Regions from separate parts of the Moritella sp. 36 genome, predicted to be linked through region 3. Evidence: predicted binding sites of a transcription regulator. Region 3 holds the regulator's gene; each other region holds the start of a gene.

Region 1 (6,382 bases), 880 kb from region 3:
GCCCTGCAATATGCTGAATTAAAATAACCTTATTATGTAACTCGGCAGTAGACCACTGGCGGTATTCGAATTCACCTTCGACTAGAGCAACATAACCTTTATCTTTGATTGTAACTTGGGGAACATTATCTCCCAACGTGAGGTTATGGCTTAAAGCGACAAAAGAGGCGAGTGATAGCGTAATAGCCGTCAGTATTTTTTTCATTATTTTTATCCTTTTAAATATGAAATTAATGTGAATGTTTAAGCCGATAGTCTATTAACCAGCCATATCGAGTTATATTATTTTCATATATTATTCTATTTTCAAGGATTTTTATTACTAAAATACAAATATTGTGGTCAATATAATGATTCACTAATCAATTCTGTGTCAGACGATAATATTTTATCTAATTTTACTTTTGACCCTAATATGACAGTATATTGATTTTGATTAATTATGATTTGTTGGCCTTTTATGCCGCTTTTACTATCAATGGTTAGCCATACGGGTGACACACTACCAATACTGTCTGATGGATAAAGCATGAAAAGTTCATATTCAGGTGCGAGTTGACTAATCAGTGTCGCTAATAATAGGGCTTTTTCATCACTGTCTGCTTCATTGCTTTTTAAGACGCTAATTGGAGAGAAGAAACTATTCTTATGCTCTTCTCTGTCTGGGATAGCATAAACCCAATGCTGTGCATTTTTGACAGCTGAGTTAACTGACTGCTGGTTGGCAAGTTGTGTCGCAATATCTTTTAGGTATGCCCTATACTCATAAAAAAGTTGAGAATAATTCGGTCTAACGCAAGGTAAATCTTCATCATCTGGATGCACGCAAGGGGTTATTTTTAAGTGATAAAAGGCATCGTTTTGATATTGATTGTAGGCCTGCCAAAATAATTGTGAGGCATTACTTTTGTCTTTATTGGTAAATGCGTATTGTATGTCTTTTATTTTTTCTTGATCATTTGGAGTGTAGAAATTAATACGGTCGATAGCAAATTCGAGTCTTGGCGTTAAGTAGGTATGAATCGCTTTGATTGGATAACTCAATGAAAAGGACAATTTATAACTGTCTAATAATGATGTTTCAACAATATCGGTATCAAAAAATGATTTTATCTTTAAGCTCTTTCCTTTGCTATCAGTCCATTGCCAATTAATCGAAAATGAATTTATTTCATTGTTCGGTAAGTTGATTAGGGGCGAAGACGAAAGATTATTGCGTTCATCTGTATCACCAGAGAGAGAGGCCATTACCGGTACAGAAAGGAAAATCATTATGCTTGTGGTTATAGAAGGCCACAGAGATACGTTGTTCAATAAAGAGTTGGGCATTTAATGAATCTCTGATGATGAGCTATTCACTAAGCTTGGTAGAAAATGTGATTGATATCAAAAATAATACAGAATAAATTTTGTTACCAACCACACCTTATTATAACTATTTAGACCTGTTATCGCACAGGTCGTTTGCGTAACAGCTGATTACCAGCCCTTTACGATTGAATTGTTAAATAGTTTTTTAGCTTCGTCATACACTTCTTGAGTTTGGAATGCCGCGATGAATTGTTTTACTTTCTCTGAATCTTTATTGTCGTTACGAGCAACAATTAAATTTACGTATGGAGATTCTTTATTTTCCACGAAGATGCCGTCTTTAGTTGGCGATAAACCAATCTTAGTTGCAAATGTGGTGTTGATAACCGCTATTGTTACGTCTTGTAAGTTACGCGCTAATAGCGCAGCTTCTAATTTTATAATCTCAACACCAAATGGATTCGCAGTAATGTCTAATTCTGTAGCTTTAATACCCGCGCCAGCTTTAAGTGCGATGATACCTTGTTGCTCAAGTAATAATAATGAGCGCCCTAGGTTAGTTGGATCATTTGGTACTGCAATTTTATTACCTTCTTTAAGCTCGTCAACACGCTTGATTGATGCTGAGTATGCCGCAATTGGATAAACAAATGTGTTTGCTACTGCTGTAATATCGTAACCACGTTGTTCGATTTGTGCATCTAGATAAGGTTTATGTTGGAAAGCATTTACATCAATACTGCCTTCTTCAAGTGCTCGGTTTGGTGTTACATAATCCGTAAAGGTGACTATTTCAATGTCTAGATCGTATTTCTCTTTAGCAATTTTCTTTGCAATCTCAATGACTTCCGCTTCAGGGCCAGCCATTGCGCCCACTTTTAATACTGTTGAGTCTTTGTCGCCACTACATGCACTTAATAACACACTTGATGCAATTGCTGTTACTGATACTAATTTCTTTAGTGAAAATTCCATGATTAATATTTCCTTGAGTTGTTAAAATTTATTATCTGTGGTCGACTTTACTTATTAAGCGTTCACCGACTGATTGAATAACTTGTACGATGATCACCAGTAAGATTACTGTAATTAGAATAATAGTAGGGTTAAAGCCAATGTAACCATGCTGAATACCAACATCGCCTAGGCCGCCGCCGCCGACAGTACCCGCCATTGCTGAGTAGTTTACAAGTGTTACTAACGTGATTGTGATGCTATTAATAATTCCTGGCATTGCTTCTGGGATTAACACTTTCATTATAATTTGTAGTGGTGTCGCGCCCATTGTTTGCGCTGCTTCGACTAGCCCTGCTGGCACATCTAATAATGCACCTTCAATTAATCGAGCAATAAAAGGGATTGAAGCAACTGTTAGTGGAACGATCATTGCGCCAGTGCCGATTGATGAGCCGACAATCAGGCGTGTAAAAGGAATGATTGCAACAAGTAAAATAATGAAAGGTACTGAACGACCTACATTTACAATCACACTTAATACATTATTTAATTTTTTATTTTCTAAAATACCGTTGGTTTTTGTTACATGCAATAGGATGCCTGTTGGCATACCCAGTAAACATGCAATTGCAGCGGCAATACCGACCATCTCGAGTGTTTCAATCGTTGCGGTAAAAAGTAAATTAATCATTTGATCAGTCGACATAACCGATAACCTCTACATTAACTGCGTGTTGTTGGAAAAATGCTTTGGCTGCAAGAGTGTTTTCTTTATTACCAATAAGTTCGGCAAGCATATAACCGAACTTGATGCCGCCGGCAAATTCAATATCGGCACTTAAAATATTCACATCAACATTTAATGTACGACTTACTTCTGAAATAACGGCTGAGTCAACACTGTTACCAGTGAAGCCAAGACGTACTAATGGCGTTGAGTTTTCTTTCCTATTTAACGATAATCGTTGTTTATACTCATCAGGAATTTCTAGGTTTATCGTTGCTTCAATAAATATTTGTGCTAATTCTGTTTCTGGATTAGCAAAGAACTTCGCTACCGTATTTTGTTCAATCAATTCGCCTTTATCAATGATCGCAACTTTATGGCAGATATTTTTAACCACTTCCATTTCGTGCGTGATAAGTAGAATCGTCAGGCCTAGTCGTGCATTAATATTTTTTAATAGTTCTAAAATTGATTTTGTTGTACTCGGGTCTAGTGCTGATGTTGCTTCATCGCACAGCAGTACTTTAGGTTCTGAAGCTAATGCACGCGCAATCGCCACACGCTGTTTTTGACCGCCACTTAATTCCGAAGGGTAAGCTTTATGTTTTGTTGATAAGCCAACTAACTCAAGCAGTGGTGTAATTTTGCTATTGATCTCGGCTTTATCAATACCTGCTAATTCCAGCGGTAATGCTACATTATCAAATACAGTTCGAGACGATAATAAATTGAAATGTTGAAATATCATGCCGATTTGGCGTCGTGCAGTACATAGTTCTGCTTTATTTAGTTGAGTTAGTTCAACGCCATCAAGCTGAATTGATCCCGATGTTGGAGTTTCAAGTAAGTTTACACAACGAATAAGGGTACTTTTACCCGCACCTGATGAACCTATAACACCGAATATCTCACCTTTTTCGACGTTTAGGTTAACGTCTTTCAAGGCATAAACAGGTTTGTCTGTAGTTTCAAATATTTTATTTATATTTGTTAATTTAATCATTTCAACGCCTAAAACGAAAAGTAAAAATTGATATATAAGATTAGATATTAATTCTTCATTTATGAGTAACAACTGGATACATATGCTAGTTATTTAGTTGCCCAAAGTCAATGGCCTTTTTTACATCTAGATGGCTAAACCGTGTTTTATTTCTATTGAGGTAGTTTTAATTGCTTAGGTTTACATTTACATGTAAAAGGTATGGATTGCGTAATTTTTATGACGTGAAATAATGTGCAATTAGAATGATTGATAATAAAGGTAATAATAGTGGCAACTGCAGCTGTGTTCTTAGACCGTGATGGTGTGATTAATAAAGATAAAGGTTATGTTTCAAAAATTGATGATTTTGAATTCATTGATGGCAGCATTGAAGCAATGCAATTATTGAAGGCGCATGGTTATCTATTAGTTGTAATAACAAATCAGTCTGGTATTGCACGAGGTTATTATACTGAAGATGAATTTATGACGCTCACGGAATGGATGGATTGGTCACTTGCCGATCGGGGTGTCGATCTTGATGGTATTTATTATTGTCCTCATCATCCCGAAAAAGGTATTGGTGATTATAAGCAAGATTGTTTATGTCGTAAGCCAAATACAGGGATGTTAGATAGTGCAGGTAAAGATCTAGATATTGATTTTGCTAACTCGTATTTAGTGGGTGATAAACTATCTGATATTCAGGCTGGTCAAAAATCACAGCTCAAAGCCAATTATTTGGTGTCGACGGGTAAAGTGCTATGTGAAAAAGGTGCAGAAGCAGCAGATGCTGTGTTTATAGACCTATTATCTGCGGCTAAAACGATAGTTAACGACTAAATCGACACTTGTTGGTTGTTATTTGAGCAGTTGCGTTTTTTTTAAGGAAAAGTCTTGCCAATAAAACGTAGTTCTCTATAATCCACCCCACTGACACGGCAGCAGCCGCTCAGTATGTTCTTTAACAATTTATTCAAGCAATCTGTGTGAGCACTTGCAGAGATATAATGACCAAAAATTATATCAATGTAATTGTGAACATTAAATTAAATCGAAAGATTTGGTTTTATAAACAACAAACCTCGGTTTGTTGTTGAAGTACAGAATTCATTGAGCCGACTTAATCAACGTCGTTGATTAGTCAAAAAACTTTTAATTGAAGAGTTTGATCATGGCTCAGATTGAACGCTGGCGGTAGGCTTAACACATGCAAGTCGAGCGGAAACGAAGAATAGCTTGCTATTCTGGCGTCGAGCGGCGGACGGGTGAGTAATGCTTGGGAATCTGCCTAGTCGAGGGGGACAACAGTTGGAAACGACTGCTAATACCGCATACGACCTACGGGTGAAAGGGGGCCTCTTCTTGAAAGCTCTCGCGACTAGATGAGCCCAAGTGGGATTAGCTTGTTGGTGAGGTAAGAGCTCACCAAGGCGACGATCCCTAGCTGGTCTGAGAGGATGATCAGCCACACTGGAACTGAGACACGGTCCAGACTCCTACGGGAGGCAGCAGTGGGGAATATTGCACAATGGGGGAAACCCTGATGCAGCCATACCGCGTGTATGAAGAAGGCCTTAGGGTTGTAAAGTACTTTCAGCGAGGAGGAAAGGCAGTAGATTAATACTCTACTGCTGTGACGTTACTCGCAGAAGAAGCACCGGCTAACTCCGTGCCAGCAGCCGCGGTAATACGGAGGGTGCAAGCGTTAATCGGAATTACTGGGCGTAAAGCGCATGCAGGCGGTTTGTTAAGCGAGATGTGAAAGCCCCGGGCTCAACCTGGGAACTGCATTTCGAACTGGCAAACTAGAGTTCTTGAGAGGGTGGTAGAATTTCAGGTGTAGCGGTGAAATGCGTAGAGATCTGAAGGAATACCAGTGGCGAAGGCGGCCACCTGGCAAGTAACTGACGCTCAGATGCGAAAGCGTGGGTAGCAAACGGGATTAGATACCCCGGTAGTCCACGCCGTAAACGATGTCTACTCGGAGTTTGGTTCCTTGAGAACTGGGCTCTTAAGCTAACGCATTAAGTAGACCGCCTGGGGAGTACGGCCGCAAGGTTAAAACTCAAATGAATTGACGGGGGCCCGCACAAGCGGTGGAGCATGTGGTTTAATTCGATGCAACGCGAAGAACCTTACCTACTCTTGACATCCATAGAACTTTTCAGAGATGAATTGGTGCCTTCGGGAACTATGAGACAGGTGCTGCATGGCTGTCGTCAGCTCGTGTTGTGAAATGTTGGGTTAAGTCCCGCAACGAGCGCAACCCTTATCCTTATTTGCCAGCACGTAATGGTGGGAACTCTAAGGAGACTGCCGGTGATAAACCGGAGGAAGGTGGGGACGACGTCAAGTCATCATGGCCCTTACGAGTAGGGCTACACACGTGCTACAATGGC
Region 2 (6,382 bases), 160 kb from region 3:
TTATAAAATGCTTCTGTGGTTTGCCCCGTCAATGTACGACCCGAGGCATCGGTAATGGTACCTGAGATCATAATCGGTAATTCGTAACCGAGTTCTTCGTATACTGTTTTCACCGCAAAAACCGCAGCTTTAGCGTTCAAGGTATCAAAGATAGTTTCGATCAGAATAAAATCAGAACCGCCTTCGATTAACGCTTTGGTTGATTCGATATACGCTTCAACCATAAGGTCAAATGAAGTATTACGGAAAGCAGGATCATTTACATCAGGAGAAATAGAACAAGTACGGTTGGTTGGTCCTAATACTCCAGCAACAAAACGTGGACGGTCTGGGTTTTCTGCGGTTTTTTCATCGGCAGCTTGACGTGCGATACGTGCAGCTTCACGGTTAATTTCTGCCGATAATGATTCCATATCATAATCAGCCATCGCGATAGTAGTGGCATTAAACGTATTGGTTTCAAGAATATCGGCACCCGCATCGAGGTACTCTTTATGAATGTCAGCAATGAGCTGTGGCTTACTTAATACCAATAAATCATTGTTACCTTTGACGTCGCAATGCCAGTCAGCAAAGCGTTCACCACGGTAATCTATTTCTTCTAATTTATAGTCTTGGATCATCGTCCCCATGCCGCCATCGATGAGCATGATACGTTTTTTTAATTGCTGTTCCAGTTGCTGTTTATTTTTTATAGTAGCCACAAGATCCCTCGTTTAATTTACTGCAGACCCAGTCCTGAGTCTTATTATTTGATACATCTCTAACGTCTATAGATCATTGCATTTATAGATCATTTAAGTCATATGGCGTTTGTTGATAAACATAATAGTTTAACCAGTTGCTATAGAGCAGATTACCATGACTACGCCAAGTAACACGAGGAGCATTTTCAGCATCATTACCTTCATAGTAATTCGCCGGTATTCCGGCTTCAACGCCTTCGGCAATATCACGCATATATTCTTGGTGTAAAGTATCTGCACTGTATTCTGGATGACCCGTTACAAATACCTGACGGAAATCTTTGGATGCAGCTAAATACACACCCGTTTCATCATTCGCCGCTAAGATATTTAGATCTGTACCTGCAAACATCTCTTCAGAAAAGTTGGCATAACGCGACATCGGCACGGAAAATTCATCATCAAACCCGCGCACTAATGGATTATGACGGTGGAACGTTTGCTGTGGATAGACACCAGAAAATTTATTCTCATGGACTTTTTTATCAATGCCATGCAAGACTTTTAATGCCGCTTGTGCAGCCCAGCATAAGAACAGGGTGGATACCACGTGAGTTTTCGACCAGTTAATGATCTCTTCGATTTGTGGCCAATACACGACTTCATCATGACCAACTAAGCCTAATGGCGCACCTGTGATGATCAAACCATCGTAATTATTATGACGAATACGTTCAAAATCGTGATAGAACTCATCAATATGTTCCTGGGGGGTATTCTTAGAGGCACGATAATCAATCCGCAATAACTCTACATTTACTTGCAGTGGCGTATTTGATAATAACCGTAGAATTTGATTTTCAGTCTCAATTTTCTTCGGCATAAGGTTAAGAACAACAACCTGCAGCGGTCTAATTTCTTGCTTGGTTGCTCGTGACTCTAGCATCACAAAAATATTTTCATTACCTAATATTTCCGCAGCCGGAAGCCCGTCTTTAATTCTAATCGGCATTATTCCCATCCTTAAGTAATACATTAGCCATCCAGAAGTCTAACCTATTTGTGTAACCTTTGTAAGTGTTACAACAAATTTAATCCCGCATTACAGAGTTTACAATCTAAGTCGAAGTAAAATCCTGACCTCAAATTCAGTTTAGGTTGACCATAAAAATGTTTATGTATAGGATCGCCAACTTGTAAGGAGCTAAGCATATTTTAAATGGATATCTCCCCCAAATTTCGTTAACTTAAAGGGTTCGCAATAATGCTAACTTATATCTATTTAATCGCGATAACTGCCGAAGCGATGTCGGGTGCATTGATGGCGGGTCGCCGTAATATGGACATCTTCGGCGTGGCTGTGATCGCGTTTGTTACTGCGCTTGGTGGTGGTACAGTCCGTGATCTGTTATTGGGTAATTTTCCAATATCTTGGACCCAACACCCCCACTATGTCTATATCACCATATGCGCAGGTTTGTTTACTATTCTGATAGCTAAGCACATGAATCATTTACGCCGTTTATTCTTAGTACTTGATGCGGTAGGCTTGATAGCATTTACCATTATTGGTTGTAATGTAGCGATGAAACTCGGTTATCACCCAACCGTGATTATTATGGCGGGTATGATAACGGGTATTTGTGGCGGGGTAATACGCGATCTACTCTGTAATCGTACCCCGGTGGTATTCTGTAAAGAGATCTACGCGGGTATCTCATTATTAGTCGCGGTACTTTATCTGGGCTTAGAAACGTTTGGTATTGACCACAATATCAATCTTATTGTGGCCTTCTGCCTCGGTGTATCACTGCGCCTATGTGCTATTTATCGGAAATGGTCATTACCAACATTTAGCTACACATCGGAAGAGTGGGATTAACGCTGACTAAAGAATTCTAACCAGGCTTGGAGTATGATCTCAAAATCCTCCAAGCCACAAACTGCTACAGTTTCCGCATCATAAAAATTCATATCGTCATCTAGCTCTTCGCCAGTATCAATTAACTCCGAATTCATACAAGCACAGACATCTTCTTGCGTCATGGTTAATGTCATCTCATCACCAACTAAACGGTACTCTTGTTTTTTACGTGCTTTTAATAAATCAACTTCCGCTTGAATCAACGCAATAGTGGCCTTATCCGTACCTAAAGTGCCTTGGATCCAACTACCTAATGCCGTCTGTTCCATTGATATGATGACGCGGTATGTATCTGTAAGGGTATCTTTTCGAAATTCAAAATCCACGGTTATGCCTGCTTCTTATTAGTTAATAAATATAATAGCTGTTCAGCGCTGGAGTGTAACAAAAAACAACCGAAACAAAAACGGCTCCCTATCGAGGGAGCCGTTTCATTATTATTTTATCTATTTCTGTTTAATTAACAGTTCAGCATCCAGGATGGTACGCGTTAATTATACTGCTTCTTGAACAATCACTTCGTTCGCTTTCTCAATGTAAGAAGCAATTTGATCGAAGTTTAAGTAACGGTATGTATCCGCTGCTGTTGCATCAATTTCAGAAGCCAGTTCCATGTACTCAGCAACTGTTGGGATCTTACCTTTAATCGCCGCTACTGCAGCAACTTCAGCAGAACTGAGGTAAACGTTAGCGCCATTACCTAAACGGTTCGGGAAGTTACGTGTTGAAGTAGAAACAACCGTCGTATTATCGCCTACACGTGCTTGGTTACCCATACACAGTGAACAACCAGGCATTTCTGTACGAGCGCCCGCTTTACCGAAGATTGAGTAGTAACCTTCATCACTTAATTGTGCGGCATCCATACGCGTTGGTGGTGTTACCCACATACGTGTTGGTAAAGTACCACTGAATTTCTCAAGTAGTTTACCAGCTGCACGGAAGTGACCGATGTTAGTCATACATGAACCAACAAATACTTCGTCAATTTCAACACCAGCAACATCTGTTAATAATTTAACGTCATCAGGGTCGTTTGGACAAGCTAGGATAGGCTCTTTAACGTCAGCTAGATCGATTTCGATGATCTCAGCGTATTCTGCATCCGCGTCAGCTTCAAGTAATTGTGGATCTGCGATCCATGCTTTCATTTCAGCTACACGGCGAGCAATCGTCTTCGGGTCGCCGTAACCTTCAGCAATCATCCAGTTTAACATCACGATGTTAGACTCTAGATATTCAATGATTGGCGCTTCATTAAGCTTGATTGAACAACCTGCAGCAGAACGCTCTGCTGATGCATCTGATAATTCGAATGCTTGCTCAACTTTCAGCTCTGGTAGACCTTCAATTTCAAGTACACGACCAGAGAACGCATTGATTTTACCCGCTTTCTCAACAGTCAGTAGCCCTTGTTGAATCGCATAGTAAGGGATAGCATTAACTAGGTCACGTAGTGTGATACCAGGTTGTAGTTCACCTTTAAAGCGTACTAAAATAGATTCAGGCATATCCAATGGCATAACACCAGTTGCTGCTGCAAATGCAACAAGACCAGAACCAGCAGGGAAAGAAATACCTAATGGGAAACGTGTATGTGAATCACCACCAGTACCAACTGTATCTGGTAATAACATACGGTTTAACCATGAGTGAATAACACCATCACCTGGACGTAAAGAAACACCCGCACGATTACGAATAAAATCAGGTAGTGTATGATGCGTTTGCACATCTACAGGTTTCGGATAAGCAGCTGTATGACAGAAAGACTGCATCACTAAATCAGCAGAGAAACCAAGACAGGCTAAATCTTTTAGCTCATCACGTGTCATCGGACCCGTAGTATCTTGAGAACCAACAGTTGTCATTTTTGGTTCGCAATATTGGTTAGGACGTACGCCTGCAACCCCACATGCTTTACCAACCATTTTCTGTGCTAAAGTATAGCCCTTGCTTGAAGCGGCAACATCTTCAGGTAAACGGAATACCGTTGAATCTTCTAGACCTAGTGCAGTACGTGCACGCGCAGTCAAACCACGACCAATAATAAGTGGGATACGGCCACCAGCACGTACTTCGTCAAGAATCACATCTGTTTTGATTTTAAATTCAGTGATAGTCGCGCCAGTTTCGTTCGCTTTAACAACACCTTCGTATGGGAAGATATCGATAACGTCACCAGTATTTAAGCTAGTTACATCAAACTCTAATGGCAACGCTCCAGAATCTTCCATGGTGTTGAAGAAAATAGGCGCAATTTTAGAACCAATACAAATACCACCACCACGTTTGTTCGGTACGAATGGGATATCATCCCCCATGCACCATAACACAGAGTTAGTTGCTGATTTGCGTGAAGAACCAGTACCAACAACGTCACCAACGTAAGCAACTTGATGACCTTTTTCTTTTAGTTCTTCAATTGCTTGTAATGGATTTGCAGCAACACCTTCACGCTCATTCTTAAGCATAGCAAGTGCGTGTAGTGGGATATCTGGGCGAGACCATGCATCTGGTGCAGGTGATAAGTCATCTGTATTCGTTTCGCCAGGTACTTTAAATACAGTAACTGTTAATTTTTCAGCTACTTCAGGTTTGCTTAAGAACCATTCTGCATCAGCCCAAGACTGTAATACTTGTTGTGCGAATTTATTACCCGCTTTTGCTTTTTCTTCAACAGTATAGAAAGCATCGAACATTAATAGCGTGTGTGATAAAGCTTCAGCAGCAATCGGAGCCAGCGCATCAACATCGAGTAATTCAACCAATGTTTCGATGTTGTAACCACCTTGCATCGTGCCAAGTAGTTCAGTAGCACGTTCTGCAGATAAGATCGGTGATGTCGCTTCGCCTTTAACAATCGCAGTTAAAAATCCTGCTTTTACATAAGCAGCTTCATCCACACCTGGTGGTACGCGATTGGTTAAAAGATCTAAAATAACTTCTTCTTCGCCAGCAATTGGGCTTTTCACCAATTCAACTAGAGCAGCAACTTGTTCAGCATCAAGAGGTTTAGGTACAACCCCATCAGCGGCACGTTCTTCGACATGTTTACGATAAGCTTCTAACACGACTCATTCCTCTTAGTTTATGCCACCTATGGTGGACATCCTTGTTATATGTAACCTTAACCTATTCATTTGCTATGTGAATTCAACGGTTATTGATGTGAATTCAACAATAATAAAGTTAAGGCCTCTTGCAGAGTGTTCACAAATATAACATTTTTAACCTAAAATTAAAATTAAAGCAGCAAGTGCAGAAGGATTTTTACATCAATACTCAACATTCATCAAACTTATGGTGTAAAAAGAAGAGTTAATTCATATGAATAGTGCTAGCGCGTATTTAGAAATTATTACCAATAAAGAGATAACCAGAAGCGTGTCCACCTTCAGCATAACCATAAGACAACATCACAGGACCTATACCCGTGTCTAAGGCTATAAATACACTACCCGCAGAAATGGTTGAATCAAAGCTGATGTCATCTTTATCATTCCAAACATTCCCTCGTTCGATGGACGCGCCCAGATAAAGCGGGAATGAGAATGCGCCAAAATTGTTATCCAATAAACGATGTCGATAAATTAGAGCAACTAAACCTTTATAACTACCCGTGATCTCGTTAATGCCATAACCCGAGAGGTTTTGGAAACCACCGAGCCCCACTTCAAATGTTGGTGAAATAGGAGGGCCATCATAGCTTGCCATCGACGCTTTAAATTCAAAGGTCGAACGATTAAATGACATTGCATTACGCCAATCT
Region 3 (6,382 bases):
TTAGTAAATCATATAAAAATAAACACCTCATACCAGTACAAAGGTAGAATAAACAACTTAAATTACTGTAGAATAATGGTAACAATATTATTAGCTAGTTTAGCTCAGTGTAAAATAAAAGAGACCTGTGTTAAATTAAAGTTAAATATTTGGCGTTACATTCGATTATTATTTTAATTCCCCCAACGTTGTTTCTCACACCTTGTTATTCTTGAATTAAGGCGGTGAGTTATGTGCATTCATTTCATTCAGGATATTGTGTATGTCAGACCTTAGACAGCAAGCATTGGATTACCATGCGAACCCTAAACCAGGCAAAATTGCTATTCAACTTACTACGTCAGCAGAAACTGCTGATGATCTTTCTTTAGCATATAGCCCAGGTGTCGCAGAGCCAGTGCGTGAAATTGCTGCTAACCCTGATGATGCTTATAAATATACGGCCAAAGGCAACTTAGTGGCGGTGATCACTAACGGTACTGCGATTTTAGGTCTCGGTAATTTAGGCCCACTGGCTTCAAAACCGGTAATGGAAGGTAAAGCACTACTATTCAAGCGCTTTGCTGATATCGATTCGATTGATATTGAAGTGAAACACCGTACGACAGAAGAATTTATTGATACAGTTGCCAATATTGCCGATACATTCGGTGGTATTAATCTCGAAGATATTAAAGCGCCAGAATGCTTTGAAATTGAAAAAGCGTTAATTGCACGTTGTCAGATCCCTGTATTTCATGACGATCAGCACGGTACTGCAATCGTAACCGCTGCAGGTATGATTAATGCGCTAGATATTCAAGGTAAAGACATCACTGAAGCGGCGATTGTTTGTATGGGCGCTGGTGCTGCTGCAATTGCATGTATGGAATTATTAATTTCATGTGGCGCACAACGTGAAAAAATCTACATGTTAGATCGTAAAGGCGTGATCCACACACGTCGTGATGACATTAACGAGTATAAGCAACGTTTTGCTAATAATACTGATAAGCGTACATTGCAAGATGCAATTAACGGTGCTGACGTATTTGTTGGTGTTTCAGGTCCAAATGTATTGTCTGCTGACGATGTCAAATTAATGGCCGATAATCCAATTATTTTTGCATGTTCGAATCCTGATCCAGAAATTAAACCTGAATTGGCTCACGCGGCACGTCAAGATTTGATCATGGCAACGGGTCGTTCTGATTATCCAAATCAGGTGAATAACGTACTGTGCTTCCCGTTTATCTTCCGTGGAGCATTAGATGCGCGAGCGAGTGTGATTAATGAAGCAATGAAAGTCGCGGCTGTACATGCAATTCGTGAAATTGCGAAAGAAGAAGTGCCACAGTCAGTATTAGCTGCGTCTGGTGCGACATCGTTAGAGTTTGGTAAAGAGTACATTATTCCAAAGCCAATGGATCCTCGTTTATTACCACGTGTTGCACGTGCTGTTGCATTAGCGGCAGTTGAAACGGGTGTATCGCGTATCGATTTACCAGAGAATTACATGCTGTAACTAACCAGTATGATTTTCACAAACGCCAAGGTTTATCCTTGGCGTTTGCATTTCTAGGTTTATACTTGTATAAAGTTCTGCTATTTGCCCACATTTAAGGTTCCCATGTCTGAAGAATATGAAATTGAAGTTATCCCTGTTGTTGTCGCTGAAGAACCGATTGAATTATATAAGATCTTAAAAATCGAAAATTTAGTGACCTCGGGCAGTGAAGCGAAGAACTATATTGCAGACGGTTATGTGTATGTGAATGGTGAAGTTGAAACACGCAAACGTAAAAAGATCATGTTTGGCGATATCATTGGTTTTAATGGTGAAGCTTATCAAGTCATGTCTGCGGAAGAACTTGCAGAGTACGATATTACTGATGAAGAAGAATTTGTGGACCCTGCGGCTTTAGAGTCTGATTCTGTAGCAACATATATTACAGAAAACGATGTTACTGAAGACTATTTCACAGGAAACAATACTGTTGAGCAAGATGTTGCTGTTGAACCCGAATTTATTGCACCAACACCAGTTGCTAAGCCTGTTGTCGACAGCATCCCTGAAGGTATCTGGGAGCAGCCTGAAAAGAAGAAAAAGAAAAAATCTGAAGCTAAACAAGTGAAAGTAGCTGAACCGAAACCGGTTGAGAAAAAGAAAAAAGGCCGCGCGGCTCCTTTTAGTTTTTAGATTTCACTTTAAGGTATTAGCAACAATGCGAGCTAGATAGCGCATTGTATATAGGTTAAATCAAAACAGGCTCCTATAATTGGGGCCTGTTTTATAAAAGGTGGGCCTGTTTTATTTTCAGACGTTCTTTATTTAGCATTCGTTAGTTAGTGACTAATCATCTTGTTCTAAATAATCATCGATATTGATACCCAGCGCTAACATTTGTGCCCGAGCTTCTTCAGGGATACTGTCTGGTTTGTCTTTTGTTAAATCTTCATCGGCAGGTAATGGTTGACCTGTGTAAGCATGTAAAAATGCCTCACACAACAACTCACTGTTGGTTGCATGTCGTTGATTATTAATCTGACGGCGAGTTCTTTCATCTGTCAGTACTTTTAATACTTTCAAAGGAATTGAAACAGTAATTTTTTTAACCTGTTCACTCTTTTTCCCATGCTCTGCATAGGGGCTAATATACTCGCCGTTCCACTTCGTCATTTTTGACCTTTGCGTAAATTATTATTTATGAATAAGTAATAAGTCTACCTTTGAATTTGATTATTGGCAATCAGTATGTAAAGAGCTCTAGACGTCTATTGACCTGTTGTAGCCTAATAGTGTATGTTTTGAGTTACTGGAAATATATTAATTCGATATTAAGTTCGGGAGAACGCATGGACGCAATTAAGCGCAGTATTCATAAATTTGGTGGCAGTAGTTTAGCTGATGCTACCTGTTATCGTCGAGTATTGACGATAATTAGCCAACACACCAAAGCACGCGATCTTATTGTCGTTTCTGCAGCGGGCAAGACCACCAATCAATTATTAGAATTATTACAATTAGCCGAAGACGGTGATCAAGCTGCATCGGAACGTCTTATTGCGACATGCGAGTATCAAACTAAGTTAGTTACAGAACTATTAGAAGGTGCCTTATGCACACAACTCACTTCTGCATTGCAAGATGATATTCATACTATAGGCCATTTATTAGAAACTACCCTTGATGTGTATGCTAAAAACCAAATTTTAGCGCATGGTGAGGTGTGGTCCGCACGATTATTAGCAGCTTTACTGAGTCAAAGCGAACTACCAGCTAATGATTTAGATTCTCGCTTGTTTTTAACAACTGAATTAGCCGCGCAACCTGTGGTTGATGAAATGGTGTCTCGCCAAAAATTAGACTCGTGTTTAGCGACCCTGACTAATCGCGTTGTCGTGACCGGTTTTATTGCTGCAGATACACAACAGCGTACTGTGACATTGGGGCGAAATGGCTCTGATTATTCTGCGACCTTGTTAGCTGCATTAGTAGATGCTGATCAAACCACTATTTGGAGCGATGTTGCGGGGGTATTTAGTGCCGACCCACGTCGTGTAAAAGATGCTGAACTGCAAACTAAATTATCACTTTATGAAGCGGCTGAGCTCGCGCGTTTAGGCTCTCCCGTATTACATGCGCGTACATTACAACCTGTTGTCGAGAGTAAACAGCATGTGCAGTTACGTTGCAGTTATACCCCTGATGAGGGGTCAACTCAGATCCACCGTCGTTTACCAAAAGGTAAAGGGGCTAAAATTGTCACCTCGATTGATGATCTACATTTAGTGGATGTTGAGTTTAATCATGATGCAGATTACCAGCAACAATATAATCAGTTAATTGCATTGTTAGCACAGCAGCAACTCTCTCCTATCTGTATCAAACGCCGTCCGACGGATTATATGGTTAGATTTGGTTATACCGCTGAAATTGTTGAGTTTGCACTTACTGCATTAGCAACATATAAACAGCAGCAATCTAATGTAAAAGCCATTGAGCATGTGAGTGGTTTTTGTATGGTGGCGCTAGTGGGTTCTGGTGTAACCGATAATGCGTTGCAATCACATCAGTTTTATCAATTAATTTCAGAGCATAATCTAACATTTGTACAGACAGGTGAAAACCATTTAAGTATCTGTGCCGTTCTGCAGAAAGTGGTGTTAGAGCCGTTATTGAAAGAGTTACATACGGCGTTATTTAAGCAGCCAAGACGCATTGGTGTGGTGCTGTTTGGTAAAGGAAATATCGGTGCTGGTTGGCTATCTCTGTTTGCGGAGCAAATGCATAAAGTACCCGAACAACAAAATGTCGAACTGTGTTTATGCGGTGTATATGGCTCTCAGGGCGGGGTATTAGACTTCAATGGTCTGGATGCTGCGACGGTACTTGATGACTTCCAACCCGAATCGTTTGTATGGGAACAGTTATTATCTAATCTCGCATTGCACCCGTTTGATGAACTGGTGATTATCGATATTACCGCTAGTGAAGCTATCAGCTATTATTATCCTGAATTTGCCCAACACGGTTTCCATCTGATTTCAGCAAATAAATTCGCTGGCGCGGCGAGCAGTGAATTTTATAATCGGGTTAAGCAGAGCTTTAGTGATAATGAAAGCTATTGGTTATACAACGCCACGGTTGGCGCAGGGTTACCGATCCAATCATCTATGGATATGCTGCAACACAGTGGTGATCAAGTGACAGCTGTTAGCGGTATTTTCTCTGGTACCTTATCTTGGTTGTTTCAACAATATGATGGTAAAATTGCGTTCTCGGAATTAGTGGAACAAGCTTGGCATCAAGGGCTAACGGAACCTGACCCTCGTGAAGATTTATCGGGTAAGGACGTACAGCGCAAACTGCTTATTCTAAGCCGTGAAGCGGGCTATGAGATGGATCTTGGCGATATTAAACTCGAGTCATTGGTATCAGAAGATCTAATGGCATTTAAAGTGGACGAGTTTTTAGAACATTGCGAAGCACTCGATGACAAAATATTACATATGTTTAATAAAGCCAAAAAGCAGGGCTTAGTATTACGCTATGTCGCTAGTTTTAGTTGTAAAGAAGGGGCGCAGGTTGGGTTAGAGTTCTTAGAACCAACCCATCCATTTGCCAACTTATTGCCGTGTGATAATATTTTTTCAATTAATAGTCACTGGTATCGCCATAACCCATTAGTGATCCAAGGCCCTGGTGCTGGCAGAGATGTGACTGCGGGTGCTATTCAATCTGATCTTTTCCAATTATGTAAGTTGTTCGCGCGTTAATTTTTACATTCTCCTCTGTCGAAAACCAATGCGCATATAATTCATGTTTAAGATGAATTATGTGCGTTGACTTTATCCACCAAACTTGTGATGATTGAGACGTAAAGAGGTATGGACGTCTAAACATCTTAAGGGAATAAAGTATGAGTTTTCACAACGCACAAAATATTGAAGTATTGAATCAAAGTGTTTCTGAATTGGGACGTGATATTAACGTTTCATTTGAATTTTTCCCGCCCAACTCTCCAGCGATGACGTCTACTTTATGGGAGTCAATTAATCGTTTAAAAGCGTTAGACCCTAAATTTGTGTCTGTGACATACGGTGCTAATTCCGGTACTCGTGATCGTACTCATAACATTATTAAACAAATTAAGCATGAAACAGGCTTGATTGCTGCACCACACCTCACTTGTATTGACGCTAATCGCAAAGAGCTAAAGCAGATTGCAACAGATTACTGGGACAACGGTATTCGTAATATCGTGGCTTTACGTGGTGATTTACCACCGGGCTTGAATCAGCCTGATATGTATGCAGCTGACTTAGTTGCTTTATTAAAAGAGGTAAATGATTTTGATATCTCAGTTGCCGCCTATCCAGAAGTTCACCCCGAAGCAAAAAATGCGCAAGCAGATCTGCTCGCGCTAAAAGATAAGATTGATGCCGGTGCTGATCGTGCTATTTCACAGTTCTTTTTTGATACCGAGAGTTTTTTACGCTTCCGAGACCGTTGTGCGGCAGTCGGTATTGATAAAGAGATCGTGCCGGGTATTTTACCAGTATCAAATTATAAAACCTTATGTAAGTTTTCAAAACTGACCAATGTAAAAGTGCCTAATTGGATGCACAACCAGTTTGAAGGTTTAGATAATGATCAGGCGACACGTAATCTGGTTGGCGCAAGTATAGCCATTGACCAAGTGAAAGTATTGTCGCGCGAAGGGGTGAAGGACTTTCATTTCTATACGTTAAACCGCGCTGATCTAACGTATGCTATTTGTCATACATTGGGTGTACGTCCAAAATAATCATCGTACTGGTTATCTTTACTTATATCAGAATCAAAAATGCCGACATGATGTCGGCATTTTATTATCTATTCATTAGCTGATAACTAAAT

Evidence for each region. Region 3 encodes MetJ, which represses methionine synthesis genes. Its sites were predicted from a motif close to TAGACGTCTAGACGTCTA; they were not measured.
Region 1: metN (methionine ABC transporter ATP-binding protein MetN) is a predicted target of MetJ. The motif match lies at 4,118-4,135, and genes of this name have one in related genera.
Region 2: metA (homoserine O-acetyltransferase MetA) is a predicted target of MetJ. The motif match lies at 1,723-1,740, and genes of this name have one in related genera.

The regions. Positions count from the first base shown of each region.
Region 1 covers NZ_CP056120.1:4,295,547-4,301,928, reverse strand. The annotation lists gene HWV03_RS19035 (YtfJ family protein) at 1-205, opposite strand, end outside; gene HWV03_RS19030 (hypothetical protein) at 343-1,329, opposite strand; gene metQ (methionine ABC transporter substrate-binding lipoprotein MetQ) at 1,480-2,286, opposite strand; gene HWV03_RS19020 (methionine ABC transporter permease) at 2,318-2,974, opposite strand; gene metN (methionine ABC transporter ATP-binding protein MetN) at 2,964-3,998, opposite strand; gene gmhB (D-glycero-beta-D-manno-heptose 1,7-bisphosphate 7-phosphatase) at 4,269-4,823, shown strand; rRNA gene HWV03_RS19005 (16S ribosomal RNA) at 5,137-6,382, shown strand, end outside.
Region 2 covers NZ_CP056120.1:300,559-306,940, reverse strand. The annotation lists gene metH (methionine synthase) at 1-704, opposite strand, end outside; gene metA (homoserine O-acetyltransferase MetA) at 787-1,698, opposite strand; gene HWV03_RS01400 (trimeric intracellular cation channel family protein) at 1,951-2,568, shown strand; gene HWV03_RS01395 (UPF0231 family protein) at 2,565-2,936, opposite strand; gene acnB (bifunctional aconitate hydratase 2/2-methylisocitrate dehydratase) at 3,105-5,684, opposite strand; gene HWV03_RS01385 (patatin-like phospholipase family protein) at 5,962-6,382, opposite strand, start outside.
Region 3 covers NZ_CP056120.1:139,877-146,258, forward strand. The annotation lists gene HWV03_RS00605 (malic enzyme-like NAD(P)-binding protein) at 263-1,504, shown strand; gene HWV03_RS00610 (RNA-binding S4 domain-containing protein) at 1,610-2,179, shown strand; gene metJ (met regulon transcriptional regulator MetJ) at 2,333-2,659, opposite strand; gene HWV03_RS00620 (bifunctional aspartate kinase/homoserine dehydrogenase II) at 2,836-5,259, shown strand; gene metF (methylenetetrahydrofolate reductase) at 5,403-6,290, shown strand.